4 regions of the Dickeya lacustris genome follow, and region 2 is predicted to be linked to each of the others. Evidence: predicted binding sites of a transcription regulator. Region 2 holds the regulator's gene; each other region holds the start of a gene.
The links. The regulator PurR, encoded in region 2, represses purine synthesis genes. The targets are predictions, from matches to a motif close to CANGCAAACGTTTGCNTG.
Positions count from the first base shown of each region.

Region 1: the regulator PurR is predicted to act here: its motif matches at 2,845-2,862, upstream of gcvT (glycine cleavage system aminomethyltransferase GcvT).
Region 3: the regulator PurR is predicted to act here: its motif matches at 2,463-2,480, upstream of xseA (exodeoxyribonuclease VII large subunit).
Region 4: the regulator PurR is predicted to act here: its motif matches at 3,058-3,075, upstream of purE (5-(carboxyamino)imidazole ribonucleotide mutase).

Region 1 covers NZ_CP114280.1:1,836,426-1,841,145, forward strand. The annotation lists gene gcvP (aminomethyl-transferring glycine dehydrogenase) at 1-1,099, opposite strand, end outside; gene gcvH (glycine cleavage system protein GcvH) at 1,251-1,658, opposite strand; gene gcvT (glycine cleavage system aminomethyltransferase GcvT) at 1,688-2,788, opposite strand; partial or broken gene O1Q98_RS08275 (iron-containing alcohol dehydrogenase) at 3,304-3,753, shown strand; partial or broken gene O1Q98_RS08280 (IS5 family transposase) at 3,767-4,609, opposite strand; partial or broken gene O1Q98_RS08285 (dehydroquinate synthase/iron-containing alcohol dehydrogenase family protein) at 4,676-4,720, shown strand, end outside.
Region 2 covers NZ_CP114280.1:864,317-869,036, reverse strand. The annotation lists partial or broken gene O1Q98_RS03930 (MATE family efflux transporter) at 1-613, opposite strand, end outside; partial or broken gene O1Q98_RS03925 (riboflavin synthase subunit alpha) at 889-1,540, shown strand; gene purR (HTH-type transcriptional repressor PurR) at 1,803-2,828, opposite strand; gene cydH (cytochrome bd-I oxidase subunit CydH) at 3,191-3,280, shown strand; gene O1Q98_RS03910 (C40 family peptidase) at 3,476-4,513, opposite strand.
Region 3 covers NZ_CP114280.1:1,442,201-1,446,920, forward strand. The annotation lists gene guaA (glutamine-hydrolyzing GMP synthase) at 1-843, opposite strand, end outside; partial or broken gene guaB (IMP dehydrogenase) at 936-2,400, opposite strand; gene xseA (exodeoxyribonuclease VII large subunit) at 2,573-3,958, shown strand; gene O1Q98_RS06425 (M4 family metallopeptidase) at 4,067-4,720, shown strand, end outside.
Region 4 covers NZ_CP114280.1:1,406,060-1,410,779, forward strand. The annotation lists gene O1Q98_RS06265 (HAAAP family serine/threonine permease) at 1-663, opposite strand, end outside; gene purK (5-(carboxyamino)imidazole ribonucleotide synthase) at 1,323-2,393, opposite strand; gene purE (5-(carboxyamino)imidazole ribonucleotide mutase) at 2,390-2,899, opposite strand; gene lpxH (UDP-2,3-diacylglucosamine diphosphatase) at 3,110-3,886, opposite strand; gene ppiB (peptidylprolyl isomerase B) at 3,896-4,390, opposite strand.

The sequences.
Region 1 (4,720 bases), 970 kb from region 2:
AACGGTGAATACGGCGGGCAATGCGTTTTAATCCCTGCGGGCCGTGATACACAGCATACATCCCGGCGATATTCGCCAGCAGCACCTGCGAAGTACAAATATTGGAGTTGGCTTTTTCACGGCGGATATGTTGCTCACGGGTCTGCATCGCCATACGCAGCGCGGTATTACCGGCCGCATCGCGCGACACCCCGATAATACGGCCCGGCATCGCACGTTTGTATTCGTCGCGGCAGGCAAAGAACGCCGCATGCGGGCCGCCATAGCCCATCGGCACGCCAAAACGCTGCGCCGACCCCAGCACGATATCCGCGCCTTGCGCGCCCGGTGCGGCTAACAGCACCTGCGCCATGATGTCAGACACCACGCTGATAATGATTTTACGGTTTTTCAGTTCCGCCATCAGCGCACGGTAGTCATGCAGCTCGCCGGTGGTGCCGAGGTATTGCAGCAACACGCCGAACACGCCCTCTTGTTCCAGCGCCTCGTGCGCTTTCCCGGTCACAATCTCAAAGCCGAAGGTCTCTGCGCGCGTGCGCACCACATCCAGCGTTTGCGGATGCACATCCTCTGCGACAAAGAAACGGTTCGCCTGCTTGAGCTTGCTGACGCGTTTGGCCATCGCCATCGCTTCTGCTGCGGCCGTCGCCTCATCCAACAACGAGGCGGAAGCCAGTTCGAGCCCGGTTAAATCCTGCGTCACCTGCTGAAAATTCAGCAACGCCTCCAGACGCCCCTGCGACACTTCCGGCTGATACGGCGTATAAGCGGTATACCAGCCCGGGTTTTCCAGCACATTACGGAGAATGACCGGCGGCGTTAGCACGGCGTGATAACCCATGCCGATATAGCTTTTATAGCGCAGGTTAAGGTTGGCGATAGACTTCAGTTCTGCCAACGCCTGCGCCTCCGTCGCCCCCTCCCCCACCGCAGGCGGCTGCGACAGGTGAATATCTGCGGGCACAATCTGGCGAATCAGCCCGGCAAGAGAATCCGCGCCAATCGCCTGCAACATCTGCTGCTGTTGGCTATCCGACGGGCCGATATGACGCTCGATAAAAGCATGAGCGTGTTCAAGTTCACTGAGGGTCTGGATCATGGGGGGAATTTCCTGCATTTAGCACCGTGATATGCCTCAAACGGTATCAATACGCCGCAGACATACCGCAACAGACAACAAAATAAAACCGATCGCAAAACCTGCGGGCAACGGTCATGCCCTGCCGCCATCAGGCCGCAGGGCTGCCGCGTTATTCGTCTTCGTCGCCGTCTTCTTCTGCCAGCAACGCCTGATAGCCTTCGGCATCCAGCAATTCATTGAGCTCTGACTCATCAGCGGCTTTGATGCGGAACAACCAGCCTTCCGCATAAGGTGCGCTGTTCACCAGCTCAGGCGCGCCCTCTAATTCATCATTCACTTCAACGATTTCGCCACTCAGCGGCGCATAGATATCTGAAGCGGCTTTAACCGACTCGGCTACGGCGCAATCGTCACCGGCGTTCACCGTGCTGCCTACTTCCGGCAGATCGACAAACACCATATCACCCAGCAACTCCTGAGCGTGCTCGGTAATCCCTACGCTGTAAATGCCATTGCCTTCCGCCATCACCCATTCATGGGAGGAGGTATATTTCAGTTCTGCCGGAACATTGCTCATTGCCACTTTCTCCTTACTTAAGCCAAAAATTAAAACTGAACCAGCGCCTTACCGGCGCGGACAAAATTTGGTTTGGTGACATGCACCGGCAGCTCACGATTGCGAATCAGCACGGTTGCCTGCTCACCGATACCCGCAGGCACACGGGCCAGCGCCACGCTGACGCCCAATGTTGGCGAGAATGACCCGCTGGTGATGACGCCCTCTTGCACCACGTTGTTCGCGTCGGTAAAACGCACCGTCTGACCATGACGCAACACGCCTTTTTCGGTCATCACCAGGCCCACCAGTTGTTCGGTGCCTTGCGCCTGCTGGCGCTCCAGCGCCTCGCGGCCAATAAACTGGCGCTCTTGCGGCTGCCAGGCTATCGTCCAGCCCATATTGGCGGCCAGCGGTGACACGGTTTCATCCATGTCCTGACCATACAGGTTCATGCCCGCTTCCAGACGCAGCGTGTCACGCGCGCCCAAACCACAGGGTTTTACGCCAGCGGCCAGCAACTGTTGCCAGAAACTCACCGCCTGCGCCTGCGGCAGGGCAATTTCGTAGCCTGCTTCGCCAGTATAGCCAGTGGTGGCAATAAATAACTCGTCGGCCTGCACACCGAAGAACGGTTTCATACCCGCAATCTGTTCACACTGCGCCGCACTTAACAGGCTGCGCACTTTTTCCTGCGCCTGCGGCCCTTGCACCGCTATCAGCGACAGGTCTTCACGCTCGGTGAGCGTCACCCCAAACGGTTTGGCGTGCTCGCTAATCCAGGCCAGGTCCTTCTCACGGGTGGCGGAGTTCACCACCAGACGGAAATAATCTTCGCTCTGAAAATAGACGATTAAATCGTCGATCACGCCCGCAGACGGCGTCAGCATCGCGGTGTAGAGCGCCTTGCCGGGTTGGGTCAGTTTGGCGACGTCGTTGGCCAGTAAGTAACGTAAAAATTCGCGCACCCGGGCGCCGCGCAAATCGACAATGGTCATGTGTGAAACATCAAACATACCGGCGCTGTTACGCACGATGTGATGCTCATCAAGCTGCGAGCCATAATGCAGCGGCATCATCCAGCCATGGAAGTCCACCATCTTGGCACCATCGGCCAGATGCTGTTGATACAACGGAGTGTGGTTTGCCATTTTTCTCTTCTCTACGCCTTTCTACGTTAGCCGCGCGTTGTGACGCCAGGCCCCACGACGCAAACGTTTATCCTGCCATTGAACTTACCACCGAAATGCGCCCGCCACCACACCCTTAGTCATAAGTTTATCTATATAAAACATAAAACCCCCGACCTGTCTCGCACCATCATCATCAGAATTAAAAACCAAAAATAATTATAAAATAATTTTTTAATCTCACAATATAGTTATTTACTGAACACTAAATACAAAAAACACCGCTATCGAAGTGGGTTATCAGATAACAAAAAAGCATTAATCATTATATAAAGTAATGCGAAAAAAACCTGAAATTAGATTATTTCAGGTCAGTTACGTCATTGTTAATGCCCGTGCAGTATGGCGTTTTGTGATAGCTCTCACGGCTATCTTCCCCTCAGCGCCAGCGCGGTGCTGATGATGGCAATAACCGGAAGGTGGCGGGGTGTAAGAGGTTCACACTGTGGTTTATCAACGAAAACAGGAGCGTAGTGATGACACACAGAATGATACTCAATGAGACGTCATATTTTGGCCAAGGCGCGATAGCTCACCTGACGCAAGAGGTGCAACGGCGCGGTTTTCATAAAGCGCTGGTCGTGACGGACAGCGAGCTGGTGGCGCATGGGGTGGCGGGCAAAGTCACCCGCCTGCTCGATAACGCCGGCCTGCCTTATGATGTCTATGACGGCGTTATTCCTAACCCGACTATTGCCATTGTGCATCAGGGCGTGAAGCGTTTTCAGGAGGCTGCCGCCGACTACCTGATTGCTATCGGCGGCGGCTCGCCGCAAGACACCAGTAAAGCCATCGGCATTATTATCAACAACCCGGAATTTGCCGATGTGCGCAGCCTCGAAGGGGTCGCCGCCACGCGCAAACCCAGCGTGCCGATTTTCGCCATTCCGACCACCTCCGGCACCGCCGCAGAAGTGACCATCAACTAGGCTGTGTCCCTTAACTTAACAACCGCTTTAAAAATAACCTGATCGCTCCCAGTTTTAGCATACTCAGGTAGTTTCTGGCCGTTTTCTCCGAGCGGGTGGCAATACGGCGATTTTCTTTAAGTATCGCAAAGCAACGCTCCACGACATTGCGTTTTTTGTACAGGCGCGTGTCGAGGGGGCGACGTCCGTCCTGACTGGCCTTCTCATTCGATTTAAACGGAATAACCGCTTTTATTCCTTTCATTTTCAAGTGAATGCGAAGGTTTTTACCTGAATAACCCTTATCCGCCAGCACCGCTTTCGGACGTGATTTCAGGTGCCCGCTTTTTCGGATAATCCGACCCGGTTGAGCAACGTTTCCGCGTATCGGCTTTCGTGGGCCTGTCCACCGCTCAGGCAAAAACTCAGTGGTAATCCTGTGCCATCTGTCGCCAGATGGATTTTGGTGCCAAAGCCGCCGCGAGAGCGACCCAGCCCATGGTCCTCGCATTCATCGGGATGTTTTTTTCGCACCGGCGGCCGCTTTCAGGGCGCGAACGTTACTGCCATCCAGCGCGATAACATCCCAGTCTATCAGCGCTTTTTCATCCAGAATCTGGAGTAATTTATTGAAAATGCTGTTCATTATTCCGGCTTTAGACCACCGATTGAAGCGGTTGTAAATGGTTTTCCATTGACCATAACGCTCAGGTAAGTCCCGCCAGGGTGCGCCAGAGCAAAGCACCCAAAATATGCCATTCATGACATGTCTGTGCGCAAAATAAGGACGCCCGCCTCGGGAAGAGCCTCTTTCAGGTGGCAGCATGGGAGAAATCAACGCCCAGGCGTCATCGGGAAAATCGTAACGAGCCAAATTAAAGGACTTTTTGTGGTGAAATCATGTCCCTGATTGTACAAAAAATAGTTACGGGACACACCCTACGTCATCACCGATGAAGAGAAACGGCGCAAATTTGTTTGCGTT
Region 2 (4,720 bases):
CATTATCCAGTAGACCGAAGCCGTCGCAACCCCACAGCCAACGCCGCCGAGTTCAGGCATGCCAAACTTGCCGTGGATAAACACGTAGTTGATAGGAATATTGATCAATAAACCAATGAAACCGATAACCATACCCGGCTGTGTTTTGGATAACCCCTCACACTGGCTGCGCAGCACCTGATAGAACAGGTAGCCTGGAGCACCCCACAGTAGCGCATGTAAATATTTGATGGCTTTATCCGCCAATTCGGGAGCGCCATCATGCATCAGGCGAATAACATATTGCCCTTGATAAAGTACAAACATGGTGGCGACAGCGATAATAGCGGCCAGTATAAACGCCTGCTGGGTTTGATGGGCGATACGCTCCCGCCGGCCTGAGCCATTCAGATTCGCGACAACCGGGGTGAGCGCCATTAATAAGCCATGCCCAAATTAGAATCACCGGCAACCAGATGGAGGTGCCCACGGCAACGGCAGCCATATCGGTCGCGCTATACGAGCCTGCCATGATGGTATCCACCACACCCATTGAGGTTTGCGAGACTTGCGCAATAATGACGGGAATGGCCAGCGCCAGCAAATGACGCGCTTCTGCTAAATACTTCTGCACAACAACCTTCCTAGAACAGGATTGAGAGGGATCTCGGCACGAGAAAGACAATCATCCTTTATTTCGTAAAAAAAGATAATGCATTGTAACGATTTAACGGTGTTAAACCAATGCCTGTGCTATGCCGTCTGTTCCGTTTGGTTTTCCTGTCAATCTGGTGCACACTGCCGTGCATTCGATGAATGCGTTTTCAGGCGTTATTCCGATCATCGGATAAGCGCCAAGGTTGCATCCATCGCGTTTTATGACCCGATTCAGGAGAGCAGAACACCATCATGTTTACCGGTATTGTTCAAGGCACGGCGACAGTCGTGTCTGTTGATGAAAAACCCAATTTTCGCACTCACGTCATCCAACTGCCTGCTGAACTGCTGCCTGGACTTGAGCCGGGCGCTTCTGTGGCGCATAACGGCTGTTGTTTGACCGTAACCGAGATTAACGGCGATTGCGTCAGCTTTGATTTAATCAAAGAGACATTACGCTTGACTAACCTGGGCGAGATTAACGTCGGCGACAGCGTGAATGTTGAGCGTGCGGCCAAATATGGCGATGAAATCGGTGGGCATGTCATGTCCGGCCATATTATGTGTACGGCAGAGGTTGTGAAGATCCTGACCTCAGAAAATAACCATCAGATTTGGTTCCGCCTGTCGGATACCAGCCTGATGAAATATGTTTTGCATAAAGGGTTTATTGGTATTGACGGCATTAGTCTGACGGTGGGTGAAGTCACTCGCAGTCGTTTCTGTGTGCATTTGATCCCTGAAACACTGCAACGTACCACGCTGGGGAAAAAGCGGCTTGGCGATCGCATCAATATTGAAAATTGACCCGCAAACACAAGCGATAGTCGATTCCGTTGAGCGTGTGATGGCGGCCCAACAAGCCCGGCAGCAGGCAGAGGCAGAGGCAGCGCAAGACGAATAACCTTAACCCGGCGGCAAAGGGCAAAGAATGTGCCTGAGCCGCCGGTTGAGGCCTCAGTGAGAAACCTGGGCTCTTGCGCTGTCAAGCGGTTAGCGCGCGCAACGCACAGTCAGAACAAATGCACAGTCAGGACAGTTGGCGAGCCGTTGGCATAGCTATCTGGCAGCGTCAGATGATGGTTGTTGTCGTCAAAAACCATGACCGGAGTGTGGCTGCCAGCGCTGGTCATGGTTTTTCCTGACCAGCCGGGACTGGCGCGGTATTAGCGCCGATAGTCGAGGAAGGGGCCATCGCCGACAGAGCGACGCTCAATGAGCGTCGGGTGGACTTCAATGGTCTGCGCTTCCTCACGTTTGCTGGTAATGCGATCCAGCAACATTGAGAATGCGGCTTGTCCGAGACGCTCTTTCGGTTGATGGATAGTGGTGAGCGCCGGCGTGAAATAACGGGCGTGGCGAACATTGTCATACCCTATCACCGAAATATCCTGCGGAACCCGCAATCCCAGCTCATCTGCGGCACAAATCGCGCCCATCGCCATGATATCGCCGCCACAGAATACCGCCGTCGGGCGATGCTTTTGCGCCAGAATTTGGTGCATGGCCTTATAGCCGGATTCCGGTTCGAAATCGCCTTGCACCACCCATTCTTCGCGTATCGTAATTTCCGCTTCCTTCAACGCCTTGAGAAAGCCCAGATAGCGACCGCTGCCGGTATTACGTTCCTGCGAGCCAGGGATTGCGCCAATATCACGGTGGCCCCGTTCAATCAGGTAACGGCCAGCCATGTAGCCGCCGGTGAAGGCATTATCGATGATGGTGTCGGTAAAATCGCTGTGCGCTTCCCCCCAGTCCATGACGACCATCGGGATATGGCGGTAGTCAGCCAGCATGGATAACAGCGCGGGTGGGTATTCGGCACACATGACTAATAAGCCATCAACGCGCTTTTGCGCCAGCATGGACAAATAAGCGCGCTGTTTATCCAGATTATTGTGGGAGTTACACAGAATGAGGGTGTAGCCTCTGGCGTAACAGCTATTTTCGACGGCTTCGATAATTTCAGCAAAATAGGGCGCTTCACTTGAGGTGGCCAGCAACCCGATAGACTTGGTGTGATTCACTTTCAGGCTGCGCGCCACCGCGCTTGGTGAGTAGTGCAATTCCTTGATGGCTGCACGCACCGCAGCTTTGGTTTCTTCGGCGACGAAACGTGTTTTATTGATCACGTGTGATACGGTTGTGGTTGAAACGCCTGCGCGCTTTGCCACATCTTTAATCGTTGCCATCTCAAGTGACTCCTGAACAGTTGTAACAGCAACGCATCTGTTACAGCAGTAAATATGTTGTTAATCGTTTGCCTGCGTGAATTCATCTCCAGCCAGATAGCAAGGCACGATTTCAGGTGGAGATATGCCGAAGTGTCGCCGGAGGGGAGGCCGGGAGGCGGCCAACGCAGTGCATACAGTAAACTGCGAATTCTGGCCGATCTAGATCAAAAGTGGAAGAAATAATTCGTGTTATCTCTGTGATGAGGAAAGCGGTTTTTTTAACGCTGTTTCATATAATGAAAAACTGGTTATATTTATCGTCGGTGTATATTCATTGTGATGTGATAACCCGCCGTTTCGTCAAATACAGGAGCATGTTTATGGATACTAATTTGAAGATGTCGTTATTCACAACGGCCGTTGCGCTGGCGGTGATTGTGGTGTTCAGCATGAATGCTGTATTGAATTAACGCCGTATTGTCCGGCTGACGCGTTCTTGCTGGCCGGGCAATCTCAGTGCGCTAACGGCAGACGGCTTGTACAGAAGTGCATCGAGAGTGGATGGAGCGCGAATGAAATGAGAGTCATCGAGCGTCGTGGGCCATAACCGTAACCCGCCATCAAGCCGTATTACCGCGCTAAAGGTGTGATTTTTAATCGCTGTATCAACGAATTGTCTTCGGTGTCACCACGCGGCGTGCGCCGACGTAGTGATCCTGCCAGTAGTCTTCACTCAGTTTGCTGATTTTTATATCAGAGCCGGTGCGGGGCGACTGAATAAAGCGGCCATTGCCAAGATAAACGCCGACGTGATCGGCGGCACCTCGGTTGGTAATTCTGAAAAATACCAGATCCCCGCTCTCCAATTCATTTTTCTTGATAGGGGCGGCATCGCGCAGATGGAACATCTCGTTAGCGGTGCGAGGAATCGGGATTTTCACCACATCTTTGTAGGCGTAATACACTAATCCGCTGCAATCAAAACCAGAATAGGGCGATGAGCCACCCCAGTGATAAGGCTTGCCAATCTGACTCATCAGCTTATTCATCGCTGTCTGCTTGGCATGCTGATAACGCTTTTGATGCGCCGGATTCATGGCAATAACGGACTTGTTCTGTGTGTCTTTTTTGTTCTTACCGTGATGCGCGCTGGCGGCTAACTCTTCGCTATGAGTGCTGGATTTACCTTTGTGATTTTTTGCTGCTGGCTGCCCTGTGCCTGGTTTTGTGCTTTTGGTATGTGCCGCTTTCGCTACCGTTGCTGGCTGTTCGGGCACATGCCCTTTCTTGGCATTTTTAGCTGTGGGCAGGGGCGCTTTGGCTAAGGGGGTTTTCTCTGGTTTTTTATCATTTTTGCCGGTTTTAGCGGCATTGTGTGCCGTGTTAGCCGGGGCATTCCCTTTAGCTGCGGCAGTTTTGCTGTGTGCAGGTGCACCGGAGTGGCTGGTTGCCGTGTTTTTAGGTACAGGGTGCTTATCCGATACAGCGGCTTTACGCGATGACGCAGGGGGAGTAGACGGCGCACTGGCGCTTTTTTTAGCACTCTTTGCAGTCTTGCTTTTTTTCGGATCATCCACAGCCTTACTCGCCGTAGCCACGCCGCTTTTGCGTGGTAATACAGCGTTATTGTGAGGCGCAGCTTGTGCCAGACTAAAAAACAGATTACTGAAAAATAATAAAAAAAGCGTAATAAATAAACGCATAATGATGCTGACCGAATGGTGTCCTCAATCGTTCAATCTTTACAGTATTCCCCAAAATGACCTGATAAAAAAGTGGGGATAGGGCTTTTGTTACTACAAAATAGTGAGAAAACGTTAACAGCAGTTGTTTTTTGCTTAATTATCCATCAATGCGGCGGCGGCAGACACGCGGCGATGATAAAATCGTAAAACCCTACAAAAGATAGC
Region 3 (4,720 bases), 580 kb from region 2:
GAACTGGTCGCCGAACATTTCCATGACCTGCTCGGCTTCGTTCAGGCGCAGCAAACCATTATCCACAAACACGCATGTCAGGCGTTCACCAATAGCGCGATGCAGCAACAATGCCGTCACAGAGGAATCCACCCCGCCGGACAAGCCAAGGATAACCTTATCGTCACCTACCTGCTGGCGAATACGCTCAACCGCATCGTCAATGATTTTGGCCGGCGTCCAGAGCGCTTCACACTGGCAAATGTCACGCACAAAACGCTCGAGCAGACGCTGCCCCTGGCGCGTGTGGGTCACTTCCGGGTGGAACTGCACGCCGTAAAAACGTTTTTCTTCGTTCGCCATGATGGCGTAAGGGCAGGTATCGGTGCTGGCAACGGTGACAAAGTCAGCCGGGATCGCAGTGACTTTATCGCCATGGCTCATCCACACATCCAGTAGCGGCGCACCGCTGGTGCTGACGGCATCCTGAATATCACGAACGAGCGCGCTGTCGGTTTTCACCTCTACCTGCGCATAACCAAACTCGCGCTCGCTGGAACCTTCTACCTTACCGCCTAACTGCATCGCCATGGTCTGCATACCGTAGCAGACGCCAAGCACAGGTACGCCAGCCTGGAAAACATATTCCGGCGCGCGCGGGCTATTGAACTCGGTGGTACTTTCCGGGCCGCCGGAAAGGATGATGCCATTCGGGTTGAACTCGCGAATCTGCGCTTCAGTGACATCCCATGCCCACAGTTCACAGTATACGCCCAGTTCACGCACGCGGCGGGCTACCAGTTGTGTATATTGCGAGCCGAAATCCAGAATAAGAATGCGATGTTGATGAATGTTTTCTGTCATGAGAGGCGTATTCCACTACGGATAGAAGCGAAAGAAAAATTGAACCCGGCGAGTTTACCGGGTTCGTTGTATTAAATCAGCCGGTAACGCGCTTAACCCATGCGGTAATTCGGCGATTCTTTAGTGATGGTGACATCGTGCACGTGACTTTCCTGAATGCCTGCACCGCTGATGCGCACAAATTGCGCCTGGGTACGCAGCGCATCAATGGTCGGGCAACCGGTCAGCCCCATACAGGAGCGCAAGCCCCCCATTTGCTGATGAACGATCTCTTTCAGGCGGCCTTTGTAAGCCACGCGGCCTTCGATACCTTCCGGCACCAGCTTGTCGGCGGCGTTATCTGTCTGGAAGTAACGATCGGACGAGCCTTTGGACATCGCGCCCAACGAGCCCATACCACGGTAAGATTTGAATGCACGGCCTTGATACAGTTCAATCTCCCCTGGAGACTCTTCCGTACCGGCCAGCATTGACCCCACCATCACGCAAGCGGCCCCTGCTGCAATGGCTTTGGCGATGTCGCCGGAGAAACGAATACCGCCATCGGCAATGACCGGAATCCCGGTGCCTTCCAGCGCTTCAACCGCATCAGCGATAGCGGTAATCTGCGGCACACCGACACCGGTAACGATACGCGTCGTACAGATAGAACCCGGGCCAATACCTACTTTAACCGCGCTAACGCCAGCTTCTGCCAGCGCGCGAGCGCCTGCGCCTGTTGCGACGTTACCGCCGATTATCTGCAAATCAGGGTATTTGGCGCGTGTTTCACGAATACGCTGCAACACCCCTTCGGAGTGGCCGTGTGAGGAATCGATGAGCAGTACATCGACGCCCGCCGCCACCAGCGCATCGATACGCTCTTCGTTACCAGCACCCGCGCCAACCGCCGCCCCAACGCGCAAACGACCATGTTCGTCTTTACAAGCATTGGGTTTACGCTCGGCTTTCTGGAAATCTTTTACGGTGATCATCCCGACCAGACGGAACTGATCGTCTACCACCAGCGCTTTTTCGATGCGGCGTTCATGCATTCTTTGCAATACCACATCGCGGGCTTCCCACTTCTTTTACCGTGACCAGACGTTCCTTCGGCGTCATCACCGCACTGACCGGACGATCCAAATCGGTGACAAAGCGCACATCACGGCCAGTAATAATCCCCACCAGTTCATTGCCGCTGGTGACAACCGGATAACCGGCAAAACCATTGCGTTCAGTCAGGGCTTTTACCTGGCGCAGCGTACTCTCAGGCGTCACAGTTTGCGGATCAACGACCACGCCGCTTTCATGACGCTTCACGCGGCTGACTTCTTCAGCCTGCCGTTCGATAGACATATTTTTATGAATAAAACCGATACCGCCTTCCTGGGCCAGTGCAATAGCCAGGCCAGACTCTGTTACGGTGTCCATCGCCGCAGACAGCATAGGAATATTCAGCCGAATACGCTGGGTTAGTTGGGTACTCAAATCGGCCGTGTTGGGCAGAACAGTGGAGTGGGCTGGAACGAGAAGGACATCATCGAAGGTCAGGGCTTCTTTAACGATACGTAGCATGGCAATATCTCACCGGAAATTGGGATGGGTTTTAGATAAAATATTGCCGTGGCATTATACAGGCCGAAATCGATTGCCTCCAGTATTTTTTTACAAAAATGCTTGCGAACCCCCAGATGCCCGGTAATATCGATTGATTAACTCTCTGTTTTTCTATTTGATCTGGGTCACAATGTCCGCATTGCCTTCATCGGCTATTTTTACCGTCAGCCGCCTAAATCAGACGGTAAAACAGTTACTGGAAGCAGAAATGGGTCAGATCTGGCTTTCCGGTGAAATCTCCAACCTCTCTCAGCCCTCTTCGGGTCACTGGTACTTTACGTTAAAAGATGAACGCGCCCAGGTGCGTTGCGCGATGTTTCGTAACAGTAACCGGCGTGTCACCTTTCAGGTGCAGAATGGCTTACAAGTGTTGGTACGCGCCACACTCACGCTTTACGAGCCGCGTGGCGACTATCAACTCTTGGCTGAAAGTATGCATCCAGCGGGCGACGGCGCGCTACAGCAGCAGTTCGAACAGTTGAAACAACGCTTATCCGCGCAAGGGCTATTTGATGTGCAGCACAAGCAGCCGCTGCCAAAACCGGCACGTCAGGTTGGTGTGATTACCTCAGCCAGCGGCGCGGCGCTGCATGACATACTCCATATTCTAAAGCGGCGAGACCCGTCACTGCCGGTAATTATTTATCCTACGGCAGTGCAAGGACATGAGGCCCCGGCACAAATCGTTCGGGCGATAGAGCTGGCTAACCGGCGTAATGAATGTGATGTGCTTATCGTTGGGCGCGGCGGCGGCTCGCTAGAGGATTTATGGAGCTTCAATAATGAGCACGTTGCCAATGCCATTTTCGCCAGTCGCATCCCGATTGTCAGCGCGGTCGGTCATGAAACCGATGTGACCATCGCCGATTTTGTAGCAGATTTACGCGCGCCAACCCCCTCTGCGGCTGCAGAATTGGTCAGTCGCGATCGGCAAGAACTGTTCAGACAGCTTCAGGCGCAGCGCCAGCGGCTAGAGATGGCTTTCGACTACTATCTGGCGCAACGTCAGCAACGCTTGGCTCGCTTACAACATCGGTTACATCAGCAGCATCCACAACTGCGCCTGGCGCGCCAGCAAACGCAGCTTATCCGCATGAAACAGCGGTTGAAGGATGCCATTCAACACCAGTTGTTGTTACAAAAACGGCAGCAGCAGCGTTTTGATCAACGCCTGATGCAACAGTCCCCACAGCCTCGCGTACACCGGGCACAGCAGCATATACAGCAGTGCCATTATCGACTACAACGCGCGTTGGAAAAACAGATTAACGAGTATAAACAACGTTTTGGCGAGGCCTGTTCACACCTGGAGGCAGTAAGCCCTCTGGCGACACTGGCTCGTGGTTATAGTGTCACCACCACCATTGATGGCCAGGTGATGAAAAAAACGGCGCAAATATCGCCGGGCGATAAACTAAAAACCCGTCTGCATGATGGTTGGGTCGAAAGCCAGGTGATTGAAATAAAAAAAGAAACCACCAAGTCTCGTTCAACGAGGCGCATAAAAAATATTTAGTGATTAGGCTATACTTATCGTGTCATCAATGTGGTACATCAATTAGGGTAAAACAATGTTGATAATATGTTGCAACCCATATTTGAGCCAGACATAAGGAGATGAAGTATGAAGTTCGCTCGTAGCATCATTCCGCCCTATATATTGCATCGTATTATCAACAACGGGTCCGATGAAGAGCGTCGGTGCGCACAACAGACTTTGATGCACGTCCAATCGCTAATGGTAACAGCGGTCGCCCACCCAGAGACCCATGAAGAACGTAGTGACACACAGGTCTTACGTGAAATTCACGATGCTGGCCACCAGCAAACGTTGCCCGGCAACCTTGTCAGAAAAGAGGGTGAACCCGGCAATGGCGATGTTGCGGCAGAAGAAGCCTATACCGCCCTGGGCATCGTGCATGATTTTTTCTGGAAGATATTTGGCCGTAACTCATTGGATAACAAAGGACTGCCGCTTATTGGTAGCATTCATTACGGAAAGAACTACCAAAATGCGTTCTGGGACGGCAGGCAGATGGTGTTTGGTGACGGCGACGGAAAAATATTTAATCGATTTACCTCATCGTTGGATGTCATCGCCCACGAGATGTCGCACGGCGTTATCGAAAGCGAGAGCAGTTTGCTCTATTTTCGCCAGTCTGGTGCGTTGAGCGAATCGCTGGCGGATGTGTTCGGCTCAATGATCAAACAATATCATCACAATCAGAAAGTACAGCAGGCTGACTGGATCATCGGAGAAGGCCTATTAAGTGATGAG
Region 4 (4,720 bases), 540 kb from region 2:
GTTAAAGGAGAAAACCATCACCGGGATAGCCAGCCATAAGGTCGCCAGCAAGCCATTACCGGTGGTGCTGTTTGTCAGCGAAATATTATGAAAAACCGTTGTGTTCCAATGCGGAACTAAATACAACGCCAGCATCATTAATACGGCCACAAATGGATAAACTAATACACTCATGGCTTTTACAATCATGGCCTCGCCGAAGCGTACAATAAACATCAGGCCAAGAATAAGAACTAAAGACAAAATGGCGCGAGGCGGCGAGGGTAAATGCAATTGATGAGTAATGAAACTATCAACCGTATTAGTGATGGCGACGCTGTAAACCAGCAGAATAGGGTAAATCGCGAAGAAATAAAGCAGCGTGATTAATTTTCCCGCACCTGTACCAAAATGTTCCTCAACGACTTCGGTAATATCTTCACCGTTTTTCTTACCGGATAAGACAAAACGGCATAATGCGCGATGAGAGAAATACGTCATCGGGAAAGCAATTATTGCCATGATAATTAAAGGAATTAAGCCACCGATACCGGCATTGATGGGTAGAAATAATACACCAGCGCCAATTGCTGTGCCATAAAGACCAAGCATCCAGACGGTATCTGTTTTACGCCAGCCTGAACTTTGCTCCAGTACCTGGCTGCTATCTTGGATTGTGCTCATGAATGTTTCTCCTAGGTGAACACAGAGTATAAAAAATACCGTACCGGCCACAGACCAATACAGAGATAATTCGCAGGTGCCACACAAGACATCATGTGAATTGTTGTCATGTTTATTGTGGCGGCATTTTATATCCTGAACATTGGGGAATAATAGTGAGGCGATCACAGAAATGAACGGAAGTAAAATATTTTATCATTATACCAGAAAAAATAAAATATCACTATTGATGCTTTAAATAATTTATCTATCAGTGGTATCTTTTTTGATGCGTTAATTTAAGGCATGGAATAAATGATGAGAGGAAATATTCTATTTGATAAATAAAATACGCCTGTGGAAAAAACAGCACAACTGATTCATGGAGAAAATAAATTCATAGAATGGCGTGGCAATAAAAAGGGAGATTAACACTCACGAAGGTAGTATAAGAACATTTATATACCCGTCATACTTCACGTTGCAGGTGCGTTGCCTTTCCTCGCTCACCCCGGTCACTGACTTGAGTAAGCTCCTGGGGATTCGCTGCGTCGTCGCCTTCCCGCAACTCGAATTATTTAGGGTGTAACATCATTGATCACATAAAGAAAAACGCCATGCAGTGGCATATCTGGCGGGTAATAATCGGGCAGGCGAGCTGCCCGAGGAAAGGGCGAGGGTTAATCGTCCAGATGCGTTGCGGCCCAGGCCAGGCCAGACTGATACACCGCTGGCAACAGGGGGGCCAGTTGCTTGAGTGTGGCACGTAACGCGGCCTTATCCGGGTGATTCAGGTTCAGGTGGCCGACTTTGCGCCCCGCCCGCACCTCTTTTTCATACCAGTGCAGGTGAATCAAGGGCAGCGTTAACCATTCGAGATTTAGCTCAGTCCCAATCAGGTTCACCATCACAGATGGGCTGGCAACCACAGGCGCAGGCAGCGGCAGGTCGAGAATCGCCCGCAGGTGCAGTTCGAACTGGCTGATGGACGCGCCGTTTTGCGTCCAGTGGCCGCTATTGTGTACCCGGGGAGCCAGTTCATTGATAAGCAGACTATCGCCAACCACAAAACACTCCATCGCCATCACACCGACGTAATTGAGGTGATTCATGATGGCTGACAGCATCTGTTCGGCCTGCTGCTGTAAAGCGCTATCCGGCTCAGGCAGCGCCACGCTGGTGCGCAGAATGCCGTCTTCATGCAGGTTATGGGTCAGTGGATAGAACACGCACTGGCCCTGGGCGCTGCGTGCGCCAACCAGCGAGACTTCGCCAGAAAACGCGATCCCCTGCTCAACAATGCACTCACCGTAACAGTCGGCAGGCAGGCTGTGTTCTTCACCGGGGCGGATACGCCACTGGCCGCGCCCATCATAACCCCCGACGCGGCGTTTCACGATGGCCAGCTCGCCAAGCGCGGCAAACACCGGAGGCCACTCTGATGCCGATGCCAGTAACTGCCAGGGCGCGGTCGCCAGATTGAGCGTATCCAGCAGCTGTTTTTGGCTATAGCGATCGGCCAGTCGCGGGAAGATATCGCGGTTGACGAAGGCCGCGTGCTGCGCCAGTTGGCGGGTTAATGCGGTTTCAGGCCAACGCTCGATTTCAGCGGTGATAATGCTGTGCGCTACCGGAACTGACTCCGGCTCGGCATCCAGCCCGACGGGGTAAACCGCAATACCGAGCGGTTCACCGGCCTGACGTAACATACGACCTAGCTGGCCGTTGCCCAACACACAAACCGGTTTCATGCTTCTTCCCTCGGGTCTGGATGCGTGAGCACTTCGTCGGTTTGTGCCTGACGCCAGGCAGCAAGGCGCGTGGCCAGGTCGCGGTCATGGCGCGCCAGAATCTGTGCGGCCAGCAGGGCCGCGTTGGCTGCACCGGCTTTACCGATAGCCAATGTACCGACCGGAATACCGCGCGGCATTTGGACTATCGAGTAAAGGCTGTCAACGCCGCTTAATGCCGCGCTTTGCACCGGTACACCCAGCACCGGCACCAAGGTTTTCGCTGCCAGCATGCCCGGCAGGTGTGCCGCGCCGCCAGCGCCAGCGATAATGACATCAAAGCCGTTTTCATCAGCCTGTTCAGCAAAGCGAAACAGTTTATCCGGTGTACGGTGTGCGGAGACGACTTCGACATGATAAGGCAGGTTTAGCGTCGTAAGAATGTCTGCGGCAAACTGCATAGTGGCCCAGTCACTCTTTGAACCCATAACAATAGCGATTTTCGCCGGGGCAGCGTTGGATGACATGCCTGTAGTGCTCCTGTGGTCTGCATGACGATGGTGATTGATCAACGACGATAGGACGAGGCGCTCATCGTACGTGATGCGGTCTTGCGTGGCGCAACGGCGACCTGCCAGCCAAGCCACAGGTCGCGAGGGCGTAGAGCATACCATGACCCAGAGGGGAGGAAAACGGTTGCGTAGCGATGAAAAGGGCTTCTTTCGGTAAAAAATGCGCTAAATCTTCGATGCCAGTGGGAAAGTCGTGAGCTGAAGCCCGGCGTGATTGACCTGTAAAACCGACCCCTGGTGATGCCAGGCGCCCAGCACGGCTCGTTCGGCGGTGAGGCCTGCGCCATCAACATTAACATTAACATTAACATTAACATTAACATTAACATCAACGTGGTGAATGGCCGGGCGATGGGTGTGGCCGTGGATAAGTAATGTCGCATGATGGTGCTGTAAGCGCGCTATCACCTCCGCATCGTTCACATCCATGATTGCCATGGGCTTGTGTTGATTCGCCTGCTGGCTGGCTGCGCGCATGCGGGCGGCTATGCCCAGACGCAATGACAGGGGTAACAGCCTGAAAATAAATTGAATCAACGGGTTATGAACTTTACGGCGAAAGCGTTGATAAGCCTGATCGTCAGTACACAGCGTGTCGCCGTGCATTAACAGCGTGCGGCGGCCATACAGGGTTATCACGGTTTCCGTCGGCAATAGCTGTAAACCGCTGCGACGGGCGAAGTGCTTACCGAGTAAAAAGTCCCGATTGCCATGGACAAAGTAGCAAGGGGTACCGCGTTGTGTCAGGTCATGTAGCGCGTTGGCGACGGTGCGGTGCAGTTCGGCCGGATCGTCGTCGCCTATCCAGGCGTCGAACAGATCGCCGAGAATATACAGCGCGTCGGCGCCCGGTGCGTCTTCACGCAGAAAACGCAGAAAACCGGCGGTGATCGCCGGTTCATGTTCGCTAAGATGCAGATCGCTAATAAATAGCGTGGTCATGCAACCGAATTACTCGCTAACGGTGACATGGGTGACAACCACATCTTCTTTCGGCACATCCTGGTGCATGCCGCTACGACCGGTTGCCACAGCCTTGATTTTGTCAACCACATCCAGGCCTTCTACCACTTCGGCAAATACGCAGTAACCCCAGCCGTTCATGCTTTCTGATTTGAAATTCAGGAAATCATTATCCACGACGTTGATGAAGAACTGAGCCGTTGCTGAGTGTGGATCGGCGGTACGCGCCATTGCCAGCGTGCCGCGATTGTTTGCCAGACCATTGTTCGCTTCGTTCTTGACGGGAGCCTGAGTGTCTTTCTGTTTCATGCCCGGTTCAAAACCGCCGCCCTGAATCATGAAGCCGTTGATAACACGGTGGAAAATGGTGTTGTCGTAAAAACCGCTGCGGCAGTAGTTCAAAAAGTTTTCTACAGTAAGCGGTGCTTTATCCGCAAACGTGTTAATCACGATGTCGCCGTGGTTGGTATGAAACGTAATCATAAATGAACCTTACTGTAAGCCAATACACAGAATAATGAGTGATGTTCACCGAGGCGCGAAGCCGCCAAGAGCGCTCTTATAACATAAGTGAATGGTTGAGTCAGCATGGGGGAGGTGGGGGAGGTCGTTCGCTGTTAGCGACAGGCGATTTTATTTCAAATTTACTCTTTAAATATATCTATTTACTTGAATTTATTTGAAATACATTTTTATTGCGTTAAATCAATAATTGCTTTCATTTCGATAGGTTTTTTTACTTTCTAAATTTATTCTAACTGCGGTTGATAGTCACTCTCGTTAACGCACTGTTCATTCAATATTCACTATACA